2 regions of the Citrobacter europaeus genome follow, and region 2 is predicted to be linked to the other one. Evidence: predicted binding sites of a transcription regulator. Region 2 holds the regulator's gene; the other holds the start of a gene.
What was found. The regulator sigma-54, encoded in region 2, starts transcription at its own class of promoters, with help from an activator protein. The targets are predictions, from matches to a motif close to GTTGGCACANNTTTCGCTNT.

Region 1 (4,214 bases), 1.8 Mb from region 2:
CCGGAAGGACGCGGCGAGCTGGCGGTGGCGATTCGCGAATTTTGTTACCCGCAGACCACCCACCCGGCGCTGGAAAATGTGAATTTCCAGCTTAAACCTGGACAGATGCTGGGCATCTGTGGTCCGACCGGCGCGGGAAAAAGTACGGTGCTGTCGCTGATCCAGCGTCATTTTGATATCACTCAGGGCGATGTACGCTTTCATAATATCCCGTTAACGCGCTTACAGCTTGATAGCTGGCGCAGCCGACTGGCGGTCGTTAGCCAGACGCCATTCCTGTTTTCAGATACCGTCGGTAATAACATCGCGTTAGGACGCCCGCAGGCCACGCAGGAAGAGATCGAGCATGTGGCGCGCCTTGCCAGCGTTCATGAGGATATTTTACGTCTTCCGCAGGGCTACGACACCGAAGTGGGCGAACGCGGGGTGATGCTGTCTGGTGGGCAAAAACAACGTATTTCTATCGCTCGGGCACTACTGCTGAACGCTGAAATCCTGATTCTGGATGATGCGTTGTCGGCGGTGGACGGTCGTACCGAGCATCAGATCCTGCATAATCTGCGCCAGTGGGGCGAAGGCCGAACCGTCATTATCAGCGCCCACCGCTTATCGGCTCTGACGGAAGCCAGCGAGATTATCGTGATGCAGCATGGGCATATTGCCCAGCGCGGCGAGCATGACGTGCTGGTGCAGCAGGCTGGCTGGTATCGTGATATGTACCGCTATCAGCAACTGGAAGCGGCGCTGTCTGATGCACCAGAGATAAACGAGGAGGCGGCTAATGCGTAGTTTCGGGCAATTATGGCCGACTCTGAAAAGATTACTGGCATACGGTTCCCCATGGCGAAAACAGCTGGCGATTGCGGTCGTCATGCTGTGGGTGGCGGCTGCGGCGGAAGTCAGCGGCCCGCTGCTGATTAGCTATTTTATCGATAACATGGTGGCGAAGAACAATCTGCCGCTGGCGATGGTCGTCGGGCTGGTTGCGGCGTATGTCGGTCTGCAACTGCTGGCAGCAGGCCTGCATTATGCACAGTCATTGCTGTTTAACCAGGCGGCGGTTGGCGTAGTACAACAGCTACGCACCGACGTAATGGACGCTGCGCTGCGCCAGCCGCTCAGCGCCTTTGATACTCAGCCCGTAGGGCAGCTTATCTCCCGCGTGACCAATGACACCGAAGTGATTCGCGACCTGTATGTGACGGTGGTTGCAACGGTTCTGCGCAGCGCGGCATTAATCGGCGCCATGCTGGTCGCGATGTTCAGCCTCGAGTGGCGTATGGCGCTGGTGGCGATGGCTATTTTCCCGGCAGTGCTGGTGGTAATGGTGATTTATCAACGCTACAGCACCCCGATTGTGCGCCGGGTTCGCGCTTATCTGGCGGATATTAACGATGGCTTTAACGAAGTCATCAACGGCATGAGCGTTATCCAGCAGTTCCGCCAGCAGGCGCGGTTTGGCGAGAGAATGGGGGAGGCCAGCCGCTCGCACTATATGGCGCGTATGCAGACCCTGCGACTCGATGGCTTTTTGCTGCGCCCGCTGCTGAGCCTTTTTTCGGCGCTGATCCTCTGCGGTTTATTGATGCTGTTCAGCTTTACCTCTGGCAGCTCCATCGAGGTTGGTGTGCTGTATGCGTTTATCAGCTACCTCGGCCGTTTAAACGAGCCGCTTATCGAACTGACAACCCAGCAGTCAATGCTGCAGCAGGCGGTTGTCGCCGGTGAGCGAGTGTTCGAACTGATGGACGGGCCTCGTCAGCGCTATGGTGAAGATGATCGACCGCTCAAAAGCGGTGACATTGAGGTGGATAACGTTTCATTTGCCTATCGCGACGACAATCTGGTGCTGCAAAACATCAGTCTGTCCGTGCCTTCGCGTAGCTTTGTGGCCCTGGTCGGACACACCGGCAGCGGCAAAAGTACGCTGGCCAGCCTGCTGATGGGGTACTACCCGCTGACGCAGGGTGAAATCCGACTTGACGGACGTCCGTTGTCTTCGCTGAGCCACAGTGCGTTACGTCAGGGCATCGCGATGGTGCAGCAGGATCCCGTGGTGATGGCGGATACCTTCCTGGCAAACGTCACGCTGGGTCGCGATATCTCAGAAGAGCGGGTATGGCAGGCGCTGGAGACCGTGCAACTGGCAGAACTGGCCCGGGGTTTGAGCGAGGGGATTCATACCCGGCTGGGTGAGCAGGGCAATAATCTCTCTGTTGGGCAGAAACAACTGCTGGCGCTGGCGCGAGTGTTGGTTGAAACGCCGCAGGTGCTGATCCTCGATGAAGCCACGGCCAGTATTGATTCCGGTACTGAGCAGGCCATTCAGCAAGCTCTGGCGGCGGTCCGTAAACACACAACGCTTGTGGTGATTGCGCATCGGTTATCGACGATTGTCGATGCGGATACCATTCTGGTGTTACATCGCGGTCAGGCGGTTGAGCGTGGTACGCACCAGCAATTACTGGCGGCGCAAGGCCGTTACTGGCAGATGTATCAGTTGCAGCTGGCGGGCGAAGAGCTGGCAGCCAGTACGCAAGAGGATTCTGTTATCGCCTGACGGCGCAGCGCTTATCCGGCCACGCGGAGTCGTAGGTCGGGTAAGGCGTAAACGCCGCCATCCGGCAATCAACAATCTGGTGCAAAAATGTAACGCACTATGCACCGTTATAGTGCGTTTTTTCTTTTTCTCTCCAGGCAGTACCCTGCAAACCTGAATCATTCCGCGTTTTTCATTCCTGGCACATCCCTTGCAATATTCCTCTCGTGTATCTGCAGCCACTACTGAATTCTGACTGGAGGGGATCTATGAAGCTGGTTACCGTGGTAATCAAACCGTTCAAACTGGAAGACGTCCGTGAAGCACTGTCGTCTATTGGTATTCAGGGGCTGACCGTCACCGAAGTGAAGGGGTTTGGCCGACAGAAAGGTCATGCTGAGCTGTACCGTGGGGCTGAATATAGCGTCAATTTTCTGCCAAAGGTGAAGATTGATGTGGCGATTGCCGACGACCAACTGGATGGCGTGATTGATGTCATCAGTAAGGCGGCATACACCGGAAAAATTGGCGACGGCAAAATCTTCGTCGCCGAGCTGCAACGTGTGATTCGTATTCGTACCGGCGAAGCCGACGAAGCCGCACTGTAACTTCTGGCACACAGTGATAGGAAACCAAAAAATGAAGATAGCAACGATGAAAACGGGTATTGCTTCACTGGCGCTACTGCCGGGACTGGCGATGGCGGCACCGGCGGTTGCGGATAAAGCAGATAACGCTTTTATGATGATCTGTACCGCGCTGGTGCTGTTTATGACTATCCCTGGCATTGCGCTGTTCTACGGCGGTTTGATTCGCGGTAAGAACGTGCTGTCGATGCTGACTCAGGTAACAGTGACATTCGCTCTGGTTTGTATTTTATGGGTAGTTTATGGCTACTCGCTGGCCTTTGGCGAAGGGAATAATTTCTTCGGCAACTTCAACTGGGTATTGCTGAAGAACATCGCGCTGACGGCGGTCACGGGGAGTTTCTACCAGTACATTCACGTTGCTTTTCAGGGTTCGTTCGCCTGTATTACCGTTGGGCTGATTGTCGGGGCGCTGGCTGAGCGTATTCGCTTCTCTGCGGTGCTGATTTTCGTGGTGGTGTGGTTAACGCTGTCGTACATCCCGATTGCCCATATGGTGTGGGGCGGCGGCTTGCTGGCTTCCCATGGCGCGCTGGATTTTGCCGGCGGAACGGTCGTGCACATCAACGCGGCGATAGCCGGTCTGGTTGGTGCGTATCTGATTGGCAAACGCGTCGGTTTTGGCAAAGAAGCCTTTAAACCGCACAACCTGCCAATGGTCTTCACCGGCACCGCTATTCTCTACATTGGTTGGTTTGGCTTTAACGCCGGTTCAGCGGGAACGGCGAATGAGATCGCCGCACTGGCCTTCGTCAATACCGTGGTCGCCACCGCTGCTGCCATCCTCGGATGGATCTTCGGTGAATGGGCACTGCGTGGCAAACCGTCTCTGCTGGGCGCTTGTTCTGGCGCTATTGCGGGTCTGGTAGGCGTAACACCGGCATGTGGCTACATTGGTGTCGGCGGCGCGCTGATTATCGGTGTCGTTGCGGGGCTGGCTGGCCTGTGGGGCGTAACCATGCTGAAGCGTTTTCTGCGCGTGGACGATCCGTGCGACGTGTTTGGCGTTCACGGCGTGTGCGGCATTG
Region 2 (4,214 bases):
CAGGGTGTTGCGATCGGCGTCAAGGAACAGCAACTGCGGTGAGAAGCCTTCAGGCAGGTTGTTCATCGCCTGCTCGAAAATTTCCGGGGACTCAGGCATGTTGCGCACATCAATGCTGACGGCCGCAGAAATCTGGCGATCGGCCAGAGTACGAGCCAGATCGGGCAACAGCACTACGGGAAGGTTATCCACGCAGTAAAAACCCATATCTTCCAGCGCACGCAGGGCGACAGATTTACCTGACCCCGAACGACCGCTGACGATCATCAGTACCATGTACTGTTTCTCCTCACAACGACAAAAAAGGATGCCATTGGGTTGTTATGCCTCATCCTGTCCACCTTCGGTGTCCGTGATGATTTGATACAACTCCTGGTCACTCTGTGCGGCGCGCAGGCGGCGGCAGATGGTTTTATCTGCCAGACGTTTGGCGACCAGTGACAACGTATGCAAATGCGTCTTGGTTTGGTCTGCCGGAACCAGTAGAGCAAAAAGCAGATCGACGGGTTGATTATCAATGGCGTCGAAAGCAATAGGCGTTTCAAGTTGCACAAACACGCCAACCGCGCGCATCGTGTCTTCTTCCAGCTTTCCGTGCGGAATAGCAATACCATTACCGATGCCGGTACTGCCCATTTTTTCACGCGTCAGAATGGCTTCAAATACCACCTGAGAGGGCAAGCTGAGCTGTTTTGCCGCCAGTTCACTGATGATTTCCAGTGCGCGTTTTTTGCTTTGGCAGTGAACGGCCGCGCGTGTACATTCCTGGTTAAGAACATTGCTCAGTTGTAGAGTCGTATCGTTATTTGTCATAATTTCACCTAAGCGCTAACTGTACAAATGGCCTGTTGTGCTACACAACAGGCCGTCCTGCACCCGCTAACTGCCCGGACAAGTTAGTGCTGTTTCAGTTTATCTTTATGTTTTGTTAACTGCCGAGCCAGTTTATCAATTAAACCGTCAATGGCGGCGTACATATCCTGACCTTCCGCGCTGGCATGAATTTCGCCACCGTTCACATGCAGTGTTGCGTCCGAGATATGTGTAACCTTCTCCACTTTCAACACAATATAGACCTGATTAATTCGGTCGAAATATTGTTCAAGCTTGGCGAATTTTGTATTCACAAAATCGCGCAGGGCTTCCGTGATTTCGACGTTGTTTCCAGTGATGTTGAGCTGCATAGTGTCTTCCTTATCGGTTGGGTCAGACCAGCTGTTTGCGCTGGTTAGACGGCGGAATGGATAAAGACTCTCGGTACTTCGCAACGGTGCGGCGTGCCACCATGATACCCTGTTCTGACAGCATAGAGGTTAACTTGCTGTCACTCAGCGGTTTCGCGGGGTTTTCCGCAGCAATTAATTTCTTCACCAGCGCACGGATAGCTGTGGACGAGGCTTCGCCTCCGCCTTCAGTGTTAACGTGACTGGAAAAGAAATACTTCAATTCAAAAATGCCGCGCGGACTGTGCAGATACTTTTGCGTGGTCACTCGGGAAATGGTCGATTCGTGCATCTCGACGGCCTGGGCGATATCCGCCAGCACCATCGGTTTCATAAACTCTTCGCCTTGCTCAAAGAAGGCTTGCTGCTGTTCAACGATGCAGCGACTGACGCGCAGCAGCGTATCATTGCGACTTTCCAGGCTTTTAATCAGCCACTTCGCATCCTGCAGATTGCTACGAATAAACTGGCTGTCAGCATCGTTGCGCGCGCTGTTGCACATGGCGGCGTAATGCTGGTTAATCTGCAGCCGTGGAATACTGTCGCCGTTGAGTTCGACCACCCAGCGATCGTTATGCTTACGCACCAACACATCCGGGATGACGTATTCCGGTTCGCCGGTTTGGATCGACTGTCCTGGGCGGGGATCGAGCGACTGGATGAGGTTGACGGCTTCTTTCAGCACATCTTCTTTCAGCCGGGTCACGCGCATCAGCGTGCGGAAGTCATGATTGGCTAACAGATCGAGATGATCGCTGATGATCAGGCGCGCTTCTTCCAGCCACGGCGTGGCTTTATCAAACTGTGAAAGTTGAATCAGTAAGCAGTCGCGGAGATCTTTGGCCGCTACGCCCACGGGATCAAAACGCTGAACGCGTTTAAGCACGGCTTCGATTTCGTCCATACCGACGTCGTCATCGCCCATGCTTTCGAGAATATCGTCCAGGGTTACGGTGAGATAACCGGTTTCGTCTACCGCATCAACGATGGATGTCGCAATGGCGCGATCGGTATCCGAGAACGGGGTCAGCTCCACTTGCCACATCAGGTAATCCTGCAGCGATTGCGTGGTCTCACCCTGGTACACAGGCAGTTCGTCGTCGATGTAATCTCCGCTGGTGCCAGAAGGCGTACCGGCGGTGTAAATTTCATCCCAACTGGCGTCAAGCGGTAGTTCCTCTGGCATCTCTTTTTGTTCGAGAGCATCTGCGGTGTCGAGGGATTCGCTGTCCTGTTTTTCCTGGGTATCAATTTCGTCGTGAAGATCGGTTTGCTCGAGCAGTGGGTTACTTTCCAGCGCTTGCTGAAGTTCTTGCTGAAGTTCCAGCGTGGACAGCTGCAACAGACGGATAGCCTGTTGTAGCTGAGGCGTCATCGCCAGTTGTTGGCTAAGCCTGAGTTGCAAACCTTGCTTCATGTTCAGAGTTATTCTCTCCTGCGGTGACGTGAAGTCTTCTACCCTATCAGAGTCTGAAGTCTTCCCCAAGGTATACGCGCTTAACGTGCTCATCCTGCAGTATTTCTGTTGGCGTGCCGTGCGCGATCAGGTGGCCCTGACTCACGATATAGGCGCGCTCACACACTGCCAGCGTTTCGCGAACGTTATGGTCGGTAATCAGCACCCCAAGCCCGCTGTCGCGCAGGTGTTCGATGATCCGTTTGATATCAATAACGGAAATCGGGTCAACACCGGCAAACGGTTCATCCAGCAGGATAAATTTCGGATTAGCCGCCAGTGCCCGGGCGATCTCCACGCGGCGTCGTTCACCACCGGAGAGCGACTGACCTAAGCTGTCGCGCAGGTGTTCGATGTGGAATTCTTCCATCAGCTCGTTAGCGCGATCTTCGCGCTGCTCGCTGGTCAGATCGTCGCGAATTTGCAGCACCGCCATCAGGTTATCAAACACGCTCAGGCGACGGAAAATAGACGCTTCCTGCGGCAAATAGCCGATGCCGCGACGCGCGCGCGCATGCAGAGGCAGCAGGCTGATGTCTTCGTCATCAATGATAATGTTGCCCGCATCGCGCGGGACAATGCCGACTACCATGTAAAAGGTCGTTGTCTTACCCGCACCGTTAGGCCCGAGCAAACCGACAATCTCCCCGGAGTTGACGGTCAGACTGACATCTTCCACTACACGGCGGCCCTTATAGGCTTTTGCAAGGTTCTTTGCAGTTAATGTTGCCATAACGAATCAGTTACCTTTTTTCTCTGCCGGAGCCTTGTTTTTGTCCTGCAACTGCGACGGAACCAGAACGGTGGTGACGCGTTTGCCTTTATCGCTGAAGGCCTGCATTTTCTGCTCTTTTACCAGATAGGTGATCTTATCGCCCGTGATGTTGCTATCGAGCTGTTCCAGGTAAGCCTTACCGGTAAGAACGACGAAGTCTTTTGCCAGTTCATAGTGCATGTGTGAGGCGCGGCCTTTCACCGGCTTACCGTTGTCCTGCATCTGGTAAAAGGTGGCGGGATCACCGTAACCATCAATCACTTCTTTACCGTCTTCACCGCCAGGGCGGGTTACGACGACTTTATCGGCGTTAATTTTAATGGTGCCCTGAGTCACAATCACGTTACCAGTAAACGTCACCACGTTGCCCTGCATATCCAGGGACTGCTGGTCCGACTCAATGTGAATCGGCTGCTCGGTATCGCCGGTAACGGCCAATGCCGGGATGCTGGCGGCCAGAAGTGAGCTGGCAAGCACAAGATTAAGGCTGAGTTTGTTTGTTTTGGATTTCATATGAGGTTCTAACCTTTTCAATCAGCTCGGCGTTCTTGCTGCGTAAGTTGCCGCGCATCTTCAGTCCGCTGGAGTTAAATGTTGTGCCATATAACGTGACGAGATCATCGGAAGTGACATCTTGTGTCACCAGGTTAATCTGCGCGTTATCGGTGGTAATTCTGCGTAGTTGAGAGTCGGGCACCAGGGCGTTGACCTCAACATGGCCGTACAGATACAGCATCCGATCGTTGGTCAATTTGGCTTT

Region 1: a site for sigma-54 is predicted at 2,738-2,757, ahead of glnK (P-II family nitrogen regulator). Genes of this name have one in related genera too.

What each region holds. Positions count from the first base shown of each region.
Region 1 covers NZ_CP148084.1:3,815,438-3,819,651, reverse strand. The annotation lists gene WHR59_RS18030 (SmdA family multidrug ABC transporter permease/ATP-binding protein) at 1-789, shown strand, start outside; gene WHR59_RS18025 (SmdB family multidrug efflux ABC transporter permease/ATP-binding protein) at 782-2,560, shown strand; gene glnK (P-II family nitrogen regulator) at 2,809-3,147, shown strand; gene amtB (ammonium transporter AmtB) at 3,179-4,214, shown strand, end outside.
Region 2 covers NZ_CP148084.1:513,824-518,037, forward strand. The annotation lists gene rapZ (RNase adapter RapZ) at 1-276, opposite strand, end outside; gene ptsN (PTS IIA-like nitrogen regulatory protein PtsN) at 322-813, opposite strand; gene hpf (ribosome hibernation promoting factor) at 897-1,184, opposite strand; gene rpoN (RNA polymerase factor sigma-54) at 1,207-2,640, opposite strand; gene lptB (LPS export ABC transporter ATP-binding protein) at 2,687-3,412, opposite strand; gene lptA (lipopolysaccharide ABC transporter substrate-binding protein LptA) at 3,419-3,967, opposite strand; gene lptC (LPS export ABC transporter periplasmic protein LptC) at 3,936-4,214, opposite strand, start outside.